DNA from 4 places in the Nonomuraea antimicrobica genome. Region 3 is predicted to be linked to each of the others. Evidence: riboswitches for the same ligand, from Rfam matches in the RefSeq annotation. Region 3 holds a riboswitch; each other region holds the start of a gene.
What was found. Region 3 has a riboswitch for cobalamin ahead of ABD844_RS05645 (ribonucleoside-diphosphate reductase subunit alpha). Riboswitches for the same ligand answer to the same signal wherever they lie in the genome.

Region 1 (3,866 bases), on a different contig from region 3:
TCCAGATCTGGGCCCTGATCGCGGGCAGCTTGGCCGGGTCCATGGCGGCGATCGTGGCGTGCTCGTCCAGGAGCTGTTCCAGGCGGGCGATGTCGCCGTAGGTGTCGGCGCGGGCCATCGGCGGCACCAGGTGGTCCACCAGCACGGCGTGCGCCCGCCGCTTGGCCTGGGTGCCCTCTCCCGGGTCGTTCACGAGGAAGGGGTAGATCAGCGGCAGGTCGCCGAGTGCGGCGTCCGTGCCGCAGGCGGCCGACATGCCTGCCGACTTTCCGGGCAGCCACTCCAGGTTGCCGTGCTTGCCGACGTGCACCATCGCGTGCGCGCCGAAGTCGGCCGACAGCCAGCGGTAGGCGGCCAGGTAGTGGTGGCTGGGCGGCAGGTCGGGGTCGTGGTAGATGGCGATCGGGTTCTCGCCGAAGCCGCGCGGCGGCTGCACCATCACGACCAGGTTTCCGGCCCGCAGTGCGGCCAGGACGATGTCCTTCCCGTGGTCGCCCTCGTGGACGAACAGCTCCCCCGGCGGCGGCCCCCAGTGCCGCTCCACCTGCTCGCGCAGCTCCGCGGGCAGCGTACGGTACCAGCGCTCATAGGAGTCGGCGGAGATGCGCACCGGGTTGCCCGCCAGGTGCTCCTCGGTCAGCCAGTCCTGGTCCTGCCCACCGGCGGCGATCAGGGCGTGGATGAGCGCGTCGCCGTCCTGCTCGGCCGCGCCGGGGAACACGCCGGGGAACCCGTCGCCCAGGTCGTAGCCCGCCTCGGCGAGCCGGGCCAGCAGCCGGACGGTGCTGGCGGGCGTGTCCAGCCCGACGGCGTTGCCGACCCGCGAGTGCTTGGTCGGGTACGCCGACAGCATCACGACCAGCCGCCGCCGCGCCGGAGGGGTGTGCCGGAGCAGGCCGTGGCGTACGGCGATGCCCGCCACCCTGGCGGCCCGCTCGGGGTCGGCGACGTAGACGGTCAGCCCGTCCCTGTCGACCTCCTTGAACGAGAACGGCACCGTGATGATCCGCCCGTCGAACTCCGGGATCGCCACCTGCGAGGCGGCGTCCAGCGGCGACAGCCCGTCGTCGTTCTCCTCCCAAGCCCGCCTGGACGTGGTCAGGCAGAGCCCCTGCAAAATGGGCACGTCGAGGGCCGCCAGCGCGCCCACGTCCCATGCCTCGTCGTCGCCGCCCGCGCCGGCGGTGGCCGGGCGCGAGCCGCCCGCCGCGAGCACGGTGACGACCAGCGCGTCCGCCGTGCGCAGGGTGTCGAGCAGCTCCGGCTCCGCCGTACGCAGGGAGGAGCAGAAGATCGGCAGCGCCTGCCCGCCCGCGTCCTCGACGGCGGCGCACAGCGTCTCGACGAACGCGGTGTTGCCCGCCATGTGGTGCGCCCGGTAGTAGAGCACCCCCACCACCGGACCGCTCTGCGACCGGGCGGGACGCTCCAGCCGTCCCCAGGAGGGCGCCGCCGCGGGCGGCTCGAACCCGTGACCGGTCAGCTGGACCGTGTCGGACAGGAACGCGTGCAACTGCGCCAGGTTGCCCGCTCCGCCGTGCGCCAGGTAGGCGTGCGCCTCGGCGCAGACCCCGCCGCTGACCGTGGACAGCTCCATCAGCTCGGCGTCGGGCGCCTGCTCCCCGCCCAGCACCACCACCGGACGCGACCCGGCCAGCAGCGCGTCGAGGCCCTCCTCCCAGGCCCTGCGCCCGCCCAGCAGGCGTACCACGACGAGGTCCGCTCCGGCCACCAGACCGGGGACGTCCTCGGCCGTCAGCCGGGCCGGATTGCCCAGCCGGTAGCCCGCGCCACTGGCGCGCGCGCTCAGCAGGTCGGTGTCGGAGGTGGAGAGCAGCAGGACGGTACGGCGGTCGCCAGGCACGACGCATTCCTCCCTCGGGGTCCTCGCCCCAGTCGTGGGTGACGCGACGGCCGGAGTCTCCTGGCTCCCGGATCAACGCTCACCCCGGCCTTCCCACCCGTCGCCGGGCAGTGGCCTCGTGGTGGGGTTCGCTCCCCGGTCACAGTGGCGGGACCGCGCCGGTTTCGCACCGGCTTCCTCCCATTGCCATCGCCTACTGCGAAGCTTACGGCAGGAGCGACGACCCCATAAGTGGCGTTACGCTCCTCATCGTGCCCATAGCTGACTTTTCCGGACGCGTGCGTCCCGACGCCTGTCCGGGGGCGCTCCAGGTGCACGAGGCCGCCGACGGACCGCTGGCCCGCGTCCGCCTGCCCGGCGGCGCGGTCTCCGTCGCGCAGCTCCACGAGCTGGCCTCGTGCGCGGCCGAGCTGGGCACGGGCGTGCTCGAATTGACGTCGCGAGCGAACGTGCAGGTGAGAGGGCTGAGCCGGCCCGAGGTCTTCGCCGGGCGGATCGCCTCGGTGGGCCTGCTGCCGTCGCCCGCGCACGAGCGGGTGCGCAACATCGTGGCCTCCCCGCTGAGCGGGCGCGGGCCGGTTGGGCTGCTGGACGTGCTCGCGCCGGCGGACGCCCTCGACCGTGCGCTGTGCGCGCGTCCCCGGCTGGCCGGGTTACCGGGGCGGTTCCTGTTCGCCCTGGACGACGGCACGGGCGACGTGATCGGGCTCGGCGCGGACGTCACGTTCGCGGCGACGGGGCCGCGTGACGGGCGGTTGCTGCTGGCCGGGACGGACACCGGGCTGACCACCGGCCCCGGCTCGGCGATCCCGCTCATGATCCGCGCCGCCGAGGCGTTCCTCGACGAGCGGCCCGGCGACGCTCCCCGCGCCTGGCGCGTCCACGAGCTGGCGAACGGCCCCGCCCGGATCACCGCCCGCCTGCGCGGCGACACCCCGCCCCCGGCCAGCAGTCTCCCCGGTCTGCGGCCACCCGCCGCCATCGGCGGGCGGCGGGCGGGGCGGGTCGCCCAGTGGGACGGCCGGGTGGCGGTCGAGGCCGTGGTGCCGCTCGGCCGGTTGACGCCCGCCCAGGCCAGGACGCTCGCGGACGCCGGTCACCCCGTCCGCCTGACCCCCTGGCGGACCGCCGTGCTGCTGGACCTCTCCCCCGCCGAGGCGGACCGGGCCACGAAGGCACTCGACGCCGCGGGCCTCGTCACCGACCCGGACTCCCCGTGGTCCGCGGTCACCGCCTGCACCGGACGTCCCGGCTGCGCGAAGGCGCTCGCGGACGTGCGGGCGGACGCGCGGCGCTGGGTGGAGAGCCTGGCGGGCGTCCCCGGGACACCCGTCCACTGGGCCGGTTGCGAGCGGCGCTGCGGTCTGCCGCGCGGCCGGGTCGTCCAGATGATCGCAACCACTGACGGATACGAGGAACGCCAGGAGTGACCGACTACCTCCGCGACGGCGCCGAGATCTACCGGCGCTCGTTCGCGACCATCCGCGCCGAGACCGACCTCACGGGCATGCCGCCCGAGGTGGCCCAGGTGGCGGTGCGCATGATCCACGCCTGCGGCATGACCGACCTGGTCACCGACCTGGCCTGGTCGCCTTCGGTGGTCGCGCGGGCCCGCGCGGCCCTGCGCGGCGGCGCCCCGGTGCTGTGCGACGCCATGATGGTCGCCTCCGGCGTGACCAGGCGCAGGCTGCCCGCGGACAACGAGGTGTTGTGCACGCTGGGCGACCCCCGCGTGCCCGAGCTGGCCGAACGGCTCGGCACCACCCGCAGCGCCGCCGCCCTGGAGCTGTGGCGCGACCGGCTCGACGGCGCGGTGGTGGCGATCGGGAACGCGCCGACCGCCCTGTTCCGGCTCCTGGAGCTGGTCGCCGCGGGATCGGGACGACCGGCCGCCGTGCTCGGCATCCCCGTCGGGTTCATCGGGGCGGCCGAGTCCAAGCAGGCGCTGGCGGACAGCGACCTGGAGTACCTGGTGGTGCACGGCCGTCGCGGCGGCAGTGCG
Region 2 (3,866 bases), on a different contig from region 3:
CGATGGCCGGGGCGACGGTCCAACCGACGCCCCGGTACACGGCACGCCGTGGTGCGGGCGGTGGAGGAGACCGCCACCGAGCCCGACGAGCGCGGCTGGGTGCGCGCGACGGTGCCGGTCGAGTCGGCCGAGCACGCCTGCTCGGAGTCCCCCAGGCTGAGGGCCGAGTTCGAAGGTTTTCCCGAGACGAATGCCCGCGACCATTCAAGTTGCCGAGGAAGAACCGCATCAGCGACGGTCGGCCCACGTGAAAATGGGCCTGTTGGTAGACAGGCTCGCTGCCCGGATGCGGACACTTTGGACGTGCTCGATCTGGGTAGCGGCCCGCGGAGACGGCGCGGCAATCTGGTCAGGCAACGCTGGAAGCGCCATCGGCAGCTTGGATGGCCTCGATGGTCTGCATGTGCTTCTCGCCCCATTCGCCCAGCGGGATCAGCGCGGTGTTCAACGACCGGCCGAACTCGGTGAGTGAATACTCCACCTTGGGTGGGACCTGCTGGTAGACCTCGCGATGGACCAGGCCGCAATGCTCCATCTCGCGCAGCTGCTGGATCAGCATCTTCTCACTGATGCCCGGGACCTGACGGCGCAGCTCGCCGAACCGCATCGGCTCGTGATGCAGCGCCCAAAGGATCAGCGCCTTCCACTTGCCGCCGACCACGTCGACGGCGGCGTCGAGGCCGCACGAGTAGCTCGTCTTCTTCATCGCACACCCATTCACTGAGAAAAAGGTCAGTACCTTACAAAATAGTAGGTACTTGTCGAGTGGTTGGCAAGCTGTGAGGATCGTGCGTGTTCGGCCCGGAGGCAGCTCCGAGGCCATCAACCTGCAAGGAGATCGCGCAATGCAGCACGGTTCCGTGACCGTCAACGGTATCCAAATCGCCTACGTCGAAGAGGGCGAGGGTCCGCTGGCGCTGTTGCTCCACGGCTTCCCCGAATCCGGCGAGGCAACCTACCGGCACCTGATCCCGGCGCTGGCCGCGGCCGGCTACCGGGCCGTCGCCCCGAACATCCGGGGCTTTGCCCCCTCAGCCCTGCCGGCCGACGGCAGCATGCTGCTGGTCGACCTGGTCTCCGACGCCAATGCCATACACCAGGCGCTCGGCGGCGGCAGCGACGCGGTCCTGATCGGCCACGACTGGGGCGCCGCCACCGCCTGGGCCGCCGCCACCACCGCACCCGAGCGCTGGTCGAAGGTGGTCATCAGCGACGTCCCACCGCTGTGGTTCTTCGCCAACTACGCCAGCACCTATGAGGGCATCGAGCGGCTCAACCACTTCTGGTTCTTCCAGATGGACATGGCCGAAACGATCGTTGCCGCCAACGACATGGCCTGGCTGAGGCAGGTCATGCAGGACAAGTGGACCGCACCCAGCTACGACGCCACCGAGGACTTCGAAGCGGTCCGCAAGGCCCTGAACGAACCGGCCCGCCTGCGGGCTGCCTTGGACCTTTACCGGATGAACTTCGGCCCGAAGGTGATGGGCACCCCCGAATGGGAGGCCGCCCACATGGCGCTGTGGGGCGCGCTCCCCACCCAGCCCACGCTCTACCTGCACGGCACCGCCGACCAGAGCGTCTCCATGGACGAGGCGTCCCTGACCGCCATCCGTGAGAGCCTGGCCGACGGTTCTGAGACCGACTTCATTCAGGGCGCCGGCCATATCGTCCCCGCCGAAAAGCCCGATGCCTACAACGCCCGCGTCCTGCAGTTCCTGAAGAAGGCAGTCTGATCGACGCCCGGGTGCCGGATCAAAGCCCGAGAGATCGGGCACTGATCCGGCAAGGTTCGCGATCTGAACGGTCACGACCTGGCCGATCACTAGATCATCCCGACTCACGCACGGGACCCGTTGTCGCGTGAGATGCGTTTCGGCTCTAGTGTGGCCCTTGCAGTTGGTTCGCCCTGCCCGCCAGGCAGGCGCGTCGTAAGAGGGAACCCGGTGTGAGTCCGGGACTGCCCCGCAGCGGTGAGTGGGAACGACCGCCGTCACCAGCACTCGGCCTCTTGAGGCCGGGGAAGCGACGGCCAGTAGGAGCGAGCAGGACGCCCACGAGTCCGAAGACCTGCCACTGCCCGCGCGCACCAGCGCGCGGCGACGTCGACGGCCTCGAGGGCGGGCCGGGCGGACCCGCAGGCACGTGCCCATGCCCGCGCTGCGGTCGCGCCTTCGCTCCGGGGATCCGTCGAGGTCTCTCGTGACTCGCGAAGGAGAGTTCCGTGGCCGAAACTCCTGCCACCCCCAGCGCCATCCCTGCCGCCACCGTGTACGGCTACCCGCGTCAGGGTCCGGACCGGGAGCTGAAGAAGGCCGTCGAGGGCTACTGGGCCGGCCGCGTCACCGCGGCCGAGCTGGGCTCCACGTCCGAGACGCTGCGCCGCGACAACTGGCGCCGCCTGGCCGACGCCGGTGTCGCCGAGGTACCGACCGGCGACTTCTCGCTGTACGACCACGTGCTGGACACCACCGTCATGGTCGGCGCCATCCCCGAACGGCACCGCGCCGCCGTCGAGGCCGACCCGCTCGACGGGTACTTCGCCATGGCGCGCGGCACCCAGGACGTCGCGCCGCTGGAGATGACCAAGTGGTTCGACACCAACTACCACTACCTGGTGCCCGAACTCGGCCCCGGCACCACCTTCACCGCCGACCCGGCCAAGCAGCTCGGCGAGCTGCGCGAGGCCCTCGCCCTGGACCTGGAGGCGCGTCCGGTCCTGGTCGGCCCGGTCACCTACCTCCTGCTGGCCAAGCCCGCCCCAGGCGTCGACCCCGCCTTCGAGCCGCTCAGCCTGCTGGAGCGGCTGCTGCCCGTCTACGCCGACGTGCTGGCCGCGCTCCGGTCCGCCGGCGCCACCTGGGTCCAGCTCGACGAGCCCGCCCTGGTGCAGGACCGGCCCCGGGCCGTGCTCGACGCCGTCGCCACCGCCTACCGGTACCTCGGCGGGCTGACCCAGCGGCCCAAGCTCCTCGTCGCGACCTACTTCGACCGGCTCGGCGAGGCCCTGCCGGTGCTCGCCGACGCGCCCGTCGACGGCCTCGGGCTCGACTTCACCGGCCCCGCCGCGACGAACCTGGACGACCTGACCGCCCTCGGCGGCCTCCCGGGAAGGCGGCTGGTCGCCGGAGTCGTGGACGGCCGCAACATCTGGATCAACGACCTGGAGAGGTCGCTGACCACGCTCACCGCGCTGCGCGACCTCGCCGCCCGGGTGGACGTGGCCGCCTCCTGCTCCCTCCTGCACGTCCCTTACGACGCCGCACTCGAGACCGAGATCGACCCCGAGGTGGCACGCTGGCTCGCCTTCGCCCGCCAGAAGACCGCGGAGATCGTCACCCTCGCCCGCGGCCTCGCCGGTGACGATATCTCCGGTGAGCTGGCCGCCAACCAGGCCGCCCTGCGGTCGCGGGCCACCTCGCCGCTCACCCGGGTCCCGTCCGTACGGGCCCGCGCCGAGGCCGTCACCGCCGCCGATACCCGCCGCGCCCAGCCGTACGCCGAGCGGACCGAGGCCCAGCGCACCCGGCTGGGCCTCCCGCCGGTGCCCACGACCACGATCGGCTCGTTCCCGCAGACGAGCGAGCTGCGCACCGCCCGCGCCGATCTGCGGGCCGGCCGCATCGACCAGGCCGCCTACGACGAGCGCATGGAAGCGGAGATCCGCGCCGTGCTGGCCTTCCAGGAGGAGGCCGGGCTGGACGTGCTGGTGCACGGCGAGCCCGAGCGCAACGACATGGTCCAGTACTTCGCCGAGCAGCTCGACGGCTATGTCGCCACCCAGCACGGCTGGGTCCAGTCCTACGGCAGCCGCTACGTGCGCCCGCCGATCCTGGCCGGCGACATCTCCCGTCCCGAGCCCATGA
Region 3 (3,866 bases):
CCAGGTTGATCGAGCCGAGATTGCACACGGCGGTCTCGCCGTCGCTGGTGACCTCGAGGATCTCGGTGCACAGGTTCGACAGGTGGATGACGTTCTCGGGGCGGGCGGTCTGGTTGGAGGTGCGGTTGGCGGCGTCCTTGAACGTCATCCAGCCGTTGCCGGTCTGCGCGAGCGTGCGCATCATGCGGCCGTACAGGGTCCTGGCGGGGATCTGGCGGGTGAAGCGACCGGCCGCCTCGTAGGCCCGGTAGGCGGCGGTGAACGTCTCGCCGTACAGGTCGGTGAGGTCGGGCGTCTCCTTCGGGTCGAACAGCGACCACGGCTCGTCGGCCTCCACCCGGCGCATGAACTCGTCCGGCACCCAGTTGGCCAGGTTGAGGTTGTGGGTGCGGCGGGCGTCCTCGCCGGTGTTGTCGCGCAGTTCGAGGAACTCCTCGATGTCGGCGTGCCAGGTCTCCAGATAGACGCAGGCCGCCCCCTTGCGCCGCCCTCCCTGGTTGACCGCAGCCACCGAGGAGTCGAGCGTACGCAGCCACGGCACGATGCCGTTGGAGTGGCCGTTGGTGCCCCTGATCAGCGAGCCGCGCGAGCGCACCCTGGTCCACGAGATGCCGATGCCTCCGGCGTACTTCGACAGCCGGGCCACCTGGCCGTACCTGTCGTAGATGCCCTCCAGCTCGTCGCGCGGCGAGTCGAGCAGGAAGCAGGACGAGAGCTGCGGGCGGCGGGCCCCGGAGTTGAACAGCGTGGGCGAGCTGGGCAGGTACGCCAGCCTGGACATCAGCCCGTACAGCTCGGCCGCCTCGGCCACGGTCTGCGACAGCCCGCAGGCCACGCGCAGGAAGAAGTGCTGGGGCCGCTCCAGCACCGCCCGCGTCTCGGGGTCACGCAGCAGGTAGCGGTCGTAGACCGTACGCAGCCCGAAATACTCGAACCGGTCGTCCGCCTCGGCCGAGACCAGCGCGTCCAGCTCGGCGGCGTGCGCGGCGACGAACTCCGCGAGCCCGTCCTGGACCAGCCCGGCCGCGTGGGTGGCGGCGACGGACTCGGAGAACGAGCGCACGCCGTGCCCGGCGGCCTCGTCGGCGATCTCCTCGGCCAGCAGCCGGGCGGCGACGCGGGAGTTGGCCGGGTCGGTGATCACCCGGGCGGCGGCCTCCTCGATGGCCAGCCGGCGGTCAACCTCAACGATCTGCGTCACGTGCTCTCTCTCCTCGCGAGCTCATCCCCGTGAGGGCACGCGAGAGCACGGCGGCGCGCGTGTGTACGGCCGCGTCGTGCCCTGGCCCGCCCTCGAGACCCTGAACACTTCCTGCCGGGCACACGCCCGGCACGCCGCTGGCAGGTCTTCGGGCTCGCGGGCACGCGCAAAGGCACCTACTGGCCGTCGCTTCCCGGATCTCTCCAGTGCGTCAATGACGGCGGTCGTTCCCACTCACCGCTGCGGGGCAGCCCCGGAATCTCACCGGGTTCCCTTTTGCTCCGCCTCCGTAGAGGCGAACCAGCGACGACCAGGATCCTACATCTAGTGGCCGTTCCCGCAACTACCCCAGCATGTTGTGGCTTTGGTGGTGTCGAGCAGTCCGAGGTCCCGCAGGACGGCCCGCGTTCTGGCGATCTCGGTGCCGAGCCAGCGGCTGAAGTCGTCTCCGGTCAGCGGGATCGTCAGCCACCCCTCGCCCCGGCAGGCCGCCTCCCAGACACCGGATCGCAGCACCTGGTCGCACATGCGCACAGCCCGGTCGCGGCTCCCCTGGGACATGTGCTCGGGACCGAACGCGGCCGCCCAGTCCGCGAAGTCCACCCGAACCCCGCACTCCAGCAGGGTCGGCACGTCGAGGTCCGGCACCCGCTGGGCCGAGGAGACCGCGAGCGCCCTGACCCGGCCACGGCCGATGGCGGTACGCCAGTCCGACAACGGGCCCGCCGCGGCGATCGCCTGACCGGACAGCAGCGCGGCGGCGGCCTCGCCCCTGCTGGGGTAGCCGGTGTAGTAGACCTGCCTGGTGTCCGCGCCGAGCGCCCTGGCGATCAGGCCGAAGAGCAGGTGGTCGGGCTCACCCTGCGGCCCGCCCACCAACTGCGTCTGGCCGGGGCGGGAGAGGAGCCGCTCGCCGAGGTCGCCGAAGTCCTGCACAGGGGAGCGGCCGGGCACGACCACGACCTCGGCCTCTCCGGTGAGCCTGGCCAGCGGGGTGGCGGTGTCGAGCACGCTCCGACCGTTGTTCAGCTCGTCGGCGGCCAGCGCGGGCAGGCCGCTCACCCTGATCTTGGAACCAGGACCCAGCTCGAACCCGGCCGCCCGGACCGCGTCGGTGAACACCTGCCCCGCCCTGGCCCAGCGGTCGCCGCCGGACACGATGGAGAACCGGGCGTGCGGCATGTCCCCGCCGGCGTACTGCGTGCCGCAGCCGGTCACGCAGGCGGCCAGGCCCGCCCCCCAGGCGAAGAATCGCCGACGCCGCATGGTGCCTCTCCCCCGAATTTCCCCCTTACCTCAGGTTATTGACACATTACGCGGCGTTACACATTTCAATCGTGGCCGACCACAGTCTTTTCCCGTGTTTTGCTGGATTTAATAGGTTAATAGGGTTTTTGGGCGTTTTATCGTCTGCCGAGAGTTCCTGGCGGCTTCCGTCCGACTCCGGCCATGAGCGACGACGGCAGGGACCAGTCCCCCACCAGCTTGGGACGGTCGGGACGCCAGTCGGTGGCCTGTACGAGCCCCGGCGGCTCCAGCGGGAAGTCACCGAAGAACGACCTGATCCGGGACGGGGTGCGATCGGCCCCGCCACCGCCGGGCGAACTGCCTCCCGGCGGTTCGTCACCGTCCACGTGCGCCAGGGTCGTGGCGTGCGAGACCACCAGGAAGCCGCCGGGCGCCATGCGCTCGCGCAGCACGGCCACCGCCCGCTGCGGATCGGCCGAGTCGGGCAGGAAGTGCAGGATCGAGACCAGCAGCACGCCGATCGGCCGGTCGAGATCGAGGAACTCACCCGCCCTGGCCAGCACGTCCTCCGGGTCGAGCAGGTCGCCCTGAACGAAAAAGGCCCTGCCCGGCGAGCGCCGGAGCAGGACCTTGGCGTGCGCACCGACCACCGGATCGTGGTCGACGTAGACGACCCGCGCCTCTGGGGCGATCTCGTGGGCGCAGCCCTGGGTGGGCAGGCCGCTGCCGAGATCGAGGAACTGGCCGACCCCGGCGCGGGCCACATAGCGCACCGCACGCTGAAGGAAGGCCCGGTTCGCGCGGGCCAGCGGGACCGCCTCCGGGATCAGCTCGGTGAGCTGGTCGAGGGCCAGGCGATCGACCGCGAAGTTGTCCTTCCCGCCGAGCATGTAGTCATACATGCGTGCGGGATTGGGCCTCTGATGGTCGAACTGCCGCACAGTATTGAATTTATGTCGTCAGCACCGAGATAACGATACTTTGCGACGAATTTGGCACAGCTACTCGACTGTAACGCTCTTGGCAAGGTTGCGAGGCTTGTCGACGTCCCGGCCGAGCACCACCGCCGCGTAGTACGCCAGGAGCTGAAGCGGGATCGTCAGCAGGATCGGGTCCAGCTCGATCTCGTTCTTCGGGATCACGATGACGTCGTCGGCCAGCTTCGCGCCGGGCTCGCGGTGGCCCACCATGAGCACCTGGCCGCCCCTGGCGCGGATCTCGCCGAGCGTGGTGAGGTTCTTGTCGAGCAGCTCGTCGTCGGGCACGACCGCGACGGTCGGCATGTCGGGGCCGATCAGCGCGAGCGGGCCGTGCTTCAGCTCGCTGGCCGGATACGCCTCGGCGTGGATGTAGGAGATCTCCTTGAGCTTCTGCGCGCCCTCGCGAGCCACCGGGTAGCCGCGCACCCGGCCGACGA
Region 4 (3,866 bases), on a different contig from region 3:
TCGGGCCGCCCTCCGTCTCATCAGCCACAGGAAGAACGGTCCGCCCGCGAGCGCCGTCAGGATGCCGATCGGGATCTCCTGCGGAGCGATGAGCGTCCTGGCCGCCAGATCGGCGGCGATCATGAAGGCCGCGCCCAGCAGCGCCGCGGCCGGGAGAGCACGCTGGTGCTCGGCGCCGACCAGCAGGCGGACGACGTGCGGGAGCATCAGCCCGACGAACCCGATGGCGCCGCTGACCGCGACGACCGCCCCGACCACCAGCGCGACGAGGACGAACAGCCAGCCGCGGAAGCGGTGCACGTTCAGCCCCATCGAGGCGGCGGCCTCCTCGCCCGCCAGGAGCAGGTTCAGCGGGCGTGACACGCCGAGCAGCGCCACCGTGCCGAGCAGTACGGCCGCCGCGGGGATCGGCACCAGGTCCCAGGTGGTGCCGCCGAAGCCGCCCAGCATCCAGCGCAGCGCCGACTCGGTCTTGCGCGGGTCGCCCGAGGTGATGACGAGGTAGCTGGCGACCGCGGAGAGCACCTCGGCGGTCGCCACCCCCGCCAGGACGAGCCGTACGGTGGTCATCCGCCCGCCGGAGCGGGCCAGGAAGTACACCAGCGTCAGCGCGCCCAGCGCCCCGGCGAACGCGGCCAGCGGCAACGAGAACGCCCCCAGCAGCGAGACGTTCAGCACCAGGACGAGCACCGCGCCCACGGTCGCCCCCGAGGAGACGCCCAGCAGCATCGGGTCGGCCAGCGGGTTGCGCACCAGCGCCTGGAGCGCCATCCCGCACACCGACAGTCCCGCCCCGACGACGCCGCACAGCAGCACGCGCGGCACCCGTACGTCCATCACGATCGTCTCCCTGACCGGCGGCCAGGTGGGCTCGACGAGCGCGGGCGCGAGCCGGTGCAGCACGATGCCCCACACGTCACCGGCGGCCAGCGCGACCGACCCGGCCGCGATCCCGGCCGTGGCCGCGGCGCCGACCACCGCCGCGAGCAGGGCCAGGACCAGCCAGTACGACAGGCGCGCACGGGCCCGCGGCACCGCCGTGCCGATCACGCGAAGTGGTCCGGGTGAAGCTGGCGGGCCAACGACTCGACCGCCTCCGGCGCGCGTACGCCGAGCACCGTGGACGACAGCGGCAGCACCGCGAACCGCTGCTCCTTGACGGCCGGCACGTCCTTGAGCGCCGGGTTGGCCAGCAGGAACCTCTTCTTGTCCGCCACCGTCTGGTCACCGTAGTCGTAGATGACGATCACGTCGGGCGCGCGTTCGGCGACCTGCTCGAACGACACGTCACCGAACGCCTTGGCCAGGTCGGCGAAGAGGTTCACGCCACCGGCCCGGCTGATCAGGTCGTTCCCGATGCCCGCGCCGCCCGCGGTGAAGGCGGTCTTGTCGCCGCTGTCGTAGACGAACACCTTGACCGGCTCGACCCCGCCGAGCTTCGCCCGCACGCCCTCCAGCACCCCGCGCAGCTCGGCGACGCGCTGCTCGGCGCGCTCGGGCACGCCGAAAACCCGGCCGATCGTGCGGATCTCCTCCTCCAGGAGGTCCATGGTCACCGGGCCGGACGGGCACGCCTCCAGGCTGAGGTACGAGTCGATCCCGGCCTCGGCCAGCGTCCTGCGGCTGCGTCCTTCCTGGTCGTCGAAGGCGCTGGTGAAGCCGCCGTAGACGAAGTCGGGCTCGGCCGACAGCAGCGCCTCGTACGACGGGTACTCCTCGGCGAGCACCTTGATGCTGCGGTAGGCGGCCTCGTACCGGGGCGGGATGCGGTCGTCGAGGTACGCGGTGCCGGCCATCGACCTCTCCAGCCCGAGCGCCAGCATGATCTCGGTCACGTGCTGGTTCATCGTGACCGCGCGCCGCGGCGCCTGCCGGTAGGTGGTGGTGACGCCGCAGTTGGTCACGGTGACGGGGAAGCCCGTACCGGTCGACGGGGTGGCCGGGGGCGGGGAGGCGCCGGGCTGGGCACCGCCGCACCCGGCGACCAGCCCGAAGATCAACAGCAGTGCGAGCGGGAGCGAGCGTCGGCTCGTCATGGGCGGTACCCTTCCTGACCGGCATGACGGAGCGGGATCGCCGGAGAACGCCCTGCCCCGGATGAGCCGGGGCCGTGGGCAGCGGGAAAGGCGTCACGCCGAGCGCGCGGCATGCCGACCACCGTCCTCTCTTGGGGAGATCCGCCCCAATTTCCACGAGGAGGCGACCGCGTGAGTCTCCTGGCTCTCGGGTCGACGCTCGCCCCGGCCTTCCCGCCCATGGGCAGTGGCCTTCTGTCGGGGCTCGCTCACCGATCACAGTGGCGGGACCGCGCCGGATTCACACCGGCTTCCTCAGTCCGCCGTCGCCTTCGTTCGGCATCGTCTCATATGAGAGTCCGCTCCAGGTGTCACCGGGGGTCCGTTGACGCGAACGGGAGGAAAGGATACGTTCCGGTAGATTTCACGGTTGTCCAAGGGAAATCCGGTGAGATGCCGGTGCGGACGCGCCACTGTATCCGGGACGTTGATCCCGGGAGCCAGGTCGCTTGGCGACCGTGACCTCGCGACATGGGACGCGTCACCCTGAGGAGGCTCACATGAGCGGGTTGTCCAGCCCGTCCACGATTCCCTTTCCGCGCCTGCGGCCCTGGCTGCTCGCCGTACCGGTGCTGCTGCTCGTGGCGTACCTGGTCCTGATGGACAACGGCGCCGTCTCCCAGACGGGCACCTTCCTGCACGAGCTGATGCACGACGGGCGGCACCTGCTCGGCGTGCCCTGCCACTAGGGGGCGGGGTGGTACGCACTCTCCTGGCCAGAGGTCTGCTCGTGGGACTGCTGGCCGGACTGATCGCGGGCGGCTTCGCCTTCGTCTTCGGGGAGCCTCGCGTGGACCACGCGATCGCCCTCGAAGAGGCGGCGGCGCCCGCCGCCGAGCAGGCCGCGCACAGCCACGGCGAGGAGGCCGAGGTCAGCAGGCCGGTGCAGAAGGCCGGGCTCTTCCTGGCCACCGGGCTCTACGGGCTCGCGGTGGGCGGCGTGTTCGCCCTCGTCTTCGCGGGGCTGCGGGGGCGGGTGGGGCCGCGTTCGGACGGGCGGCTGGCGCTGGCCGCCGCCGGTACGGCGTTCGCCGCGGTCATCCTCGTGCCCTTCGTGAAGTATCCCGCCAACCCGCCCGCCGTGGGCGATCCCGCGACGATCAACAGCCGCACGCTGCTCTACCTGGTGCTGATCCTCGTCGGGCTGGCGGCGACGGCGGTCGCCGTGGCCACGGCCCGCCGGGTCACCGGGGATCCCTGGGCGCGCGGGCTGGCGGCGGTGGCGGCCTTCCTCGTGCCCGTGGTCGCCGCGTGGTGGCTGCTGCCGCCGGTCGACGAGGTGCCCGACGGGTTCCCCGCGACGCTGCTGTGGGAGTTCAGGCTCGCCTCGATCGGCACGCAGCTCGTGTTCTGGACGGCGTTCGGCGTGCTGTTCGGCTGGGTGAGCGACCGGGCGGCGCGGCGTACGGCGGCTCCGGCGCGAGTGGCGGCGCCGAGCTGAGCGAGATGCTGTTCGTCCGGCACGCCACGACGCCGGGGATGCGGGCCGCGTTCTTTCCCGTCGACGAGGACGCCGACGCGGCCGGTCTGACCAGGGCCGCCGCGTTGCGGCCCGCCGCGGGGGCGGCCTGGGTCGCTCCCACCAGGGCCGCCCGGCAGACCGCCGCCGCCATGGGCCTGACGGCACGCGAGACCCCCGCCCTGGCGGAGGCGGACTGCGGGCGGTGGCGCGGCCTGCCGTACGAGCGGGTCGCGCTGGAGGAGCCGGAGGCGCTGGCGAGCTGGCTGGCCGACCCGCACGCCGCCCCGCACGGCGGCGAGTCCCTGGCCGCGCTCGCCGCCAGGGTGGCG

Region 1: it holds a riboswitch for cobalamin, as region 3 does, so the genes downstream of both, cobN (cobaltochelatase subunit CobN) here and ABD844_RS05645 (ribonucleoside-diphosphate reductase subunit alpha) in region 3, are expected to answer to the same signal.
Region 2: it holds a riboswitch for cobalamin, as region 3 does, so the genes downstream of both, metE (5-methyltetrahydropteroyltriglutamate--homocysteine S-methyltransferase) here and ABD844_RS05645 (ribonucleoside-diphosphate reductase subunit alpha) in region 3, are expected to answer to the same signal.
Region 4: it holds a riboswitch for cobalamin, as region 3 does, so the genes downstream of both, ABD844_RS12360 (ABC transporter substrate-binding protein) here and ABD844_RS05645 (ribonucleoside-diphosphate reductase subunit alpha) in region 3, are expected to answer to the same signal.

Annotation. Positions count from the first base shown of each region.
Region 1 covers NZ_BAAAZP010000077.1:116,382-120,247, reverse strand. Annotated here, with positions in the region: gene cobN (cobaltochelatase subunit CobN) at 1-1,864, opposite strand, end outside; cobalamin riboswitch at 1,900-2,091, opposite strand; gene cobG (precorrin-3B synthase) at 2,116-3,294, shown strand; gene ABD844_RS20495 (precorrin-8X methylmutase) at 3,291-3,866, shown strand, end outside.
Region 2 covers NZ_BAAAZP010000049.1:60,585-64,450, reverse strand. Annotated here, with positions in the region: gene ABD844_RS13495 (winged helix-turn-helix transcriptional regulator) at 350-706, opposite strand; gene ABD844_RS13490 (alpha/beta fold hydrolase) at 846-1,736, shown strand; cobalamin riboswitch at 1,883-2,092, shown strand; gene metE (5-methyltetrahydropteroyltriglutamate--homocysteine S-methyltransferase) at 2,225-3,866, shown strand, end outside.
Region 3 covers NZ_BAAAZP010000016.1:27,756-31,621, reverse strand. Annotated here, with positions in the region: gene ABD844_RS05645 (ribonucleoside-diphosphate reductase subunit alpha) at 1-1,201, opposite strand, end outside; cobalamin riboswitch at 1,324-1,521, opposite strand; gene ABD844_RS05640 (Bug family tripartite tricarboxylate transporter substrate binding protein) at 1,526-2,467, opposite strand; gene ABD844_RS05635 (SAM-dependent methyltransferase) at 2,605-3,390, opposite strand; gene glmS (glutamine--fructose-6-phosphate transaminase (isomerizing)) at 3,451-3,866, opposite strand, start outside.
Region 4 covers NZ_BAAAZP010000044.1:1,423-5,288, reverse strand. Annotated here, with positions in the region: gene ABD844_RS12365 (FecCD family ABC transporter permease) at 1-1,047, opposite strand, end outside; gene ABD844_RS12370 (ABC transporter ATP-binding protein) at 1-1, opposite strand, end outside; gene ABD844_RS12360 (ABC transporter substrate-binding protein) at 1,047-2,036, opposite strand; cobalamin riboswitch at 2,189-2,373, opposite strand; gene ABD844_RS12355 (CbtB domain-containing protein) at 2,576-2,764, shown strand; gene ABD844_RS12350 (CbtA family protein) at 2,773-3,516, shown strand; gene ABD844_RS12345 (histidine phosphatase family protein) at 3,522-3,866, shown strand, end outside.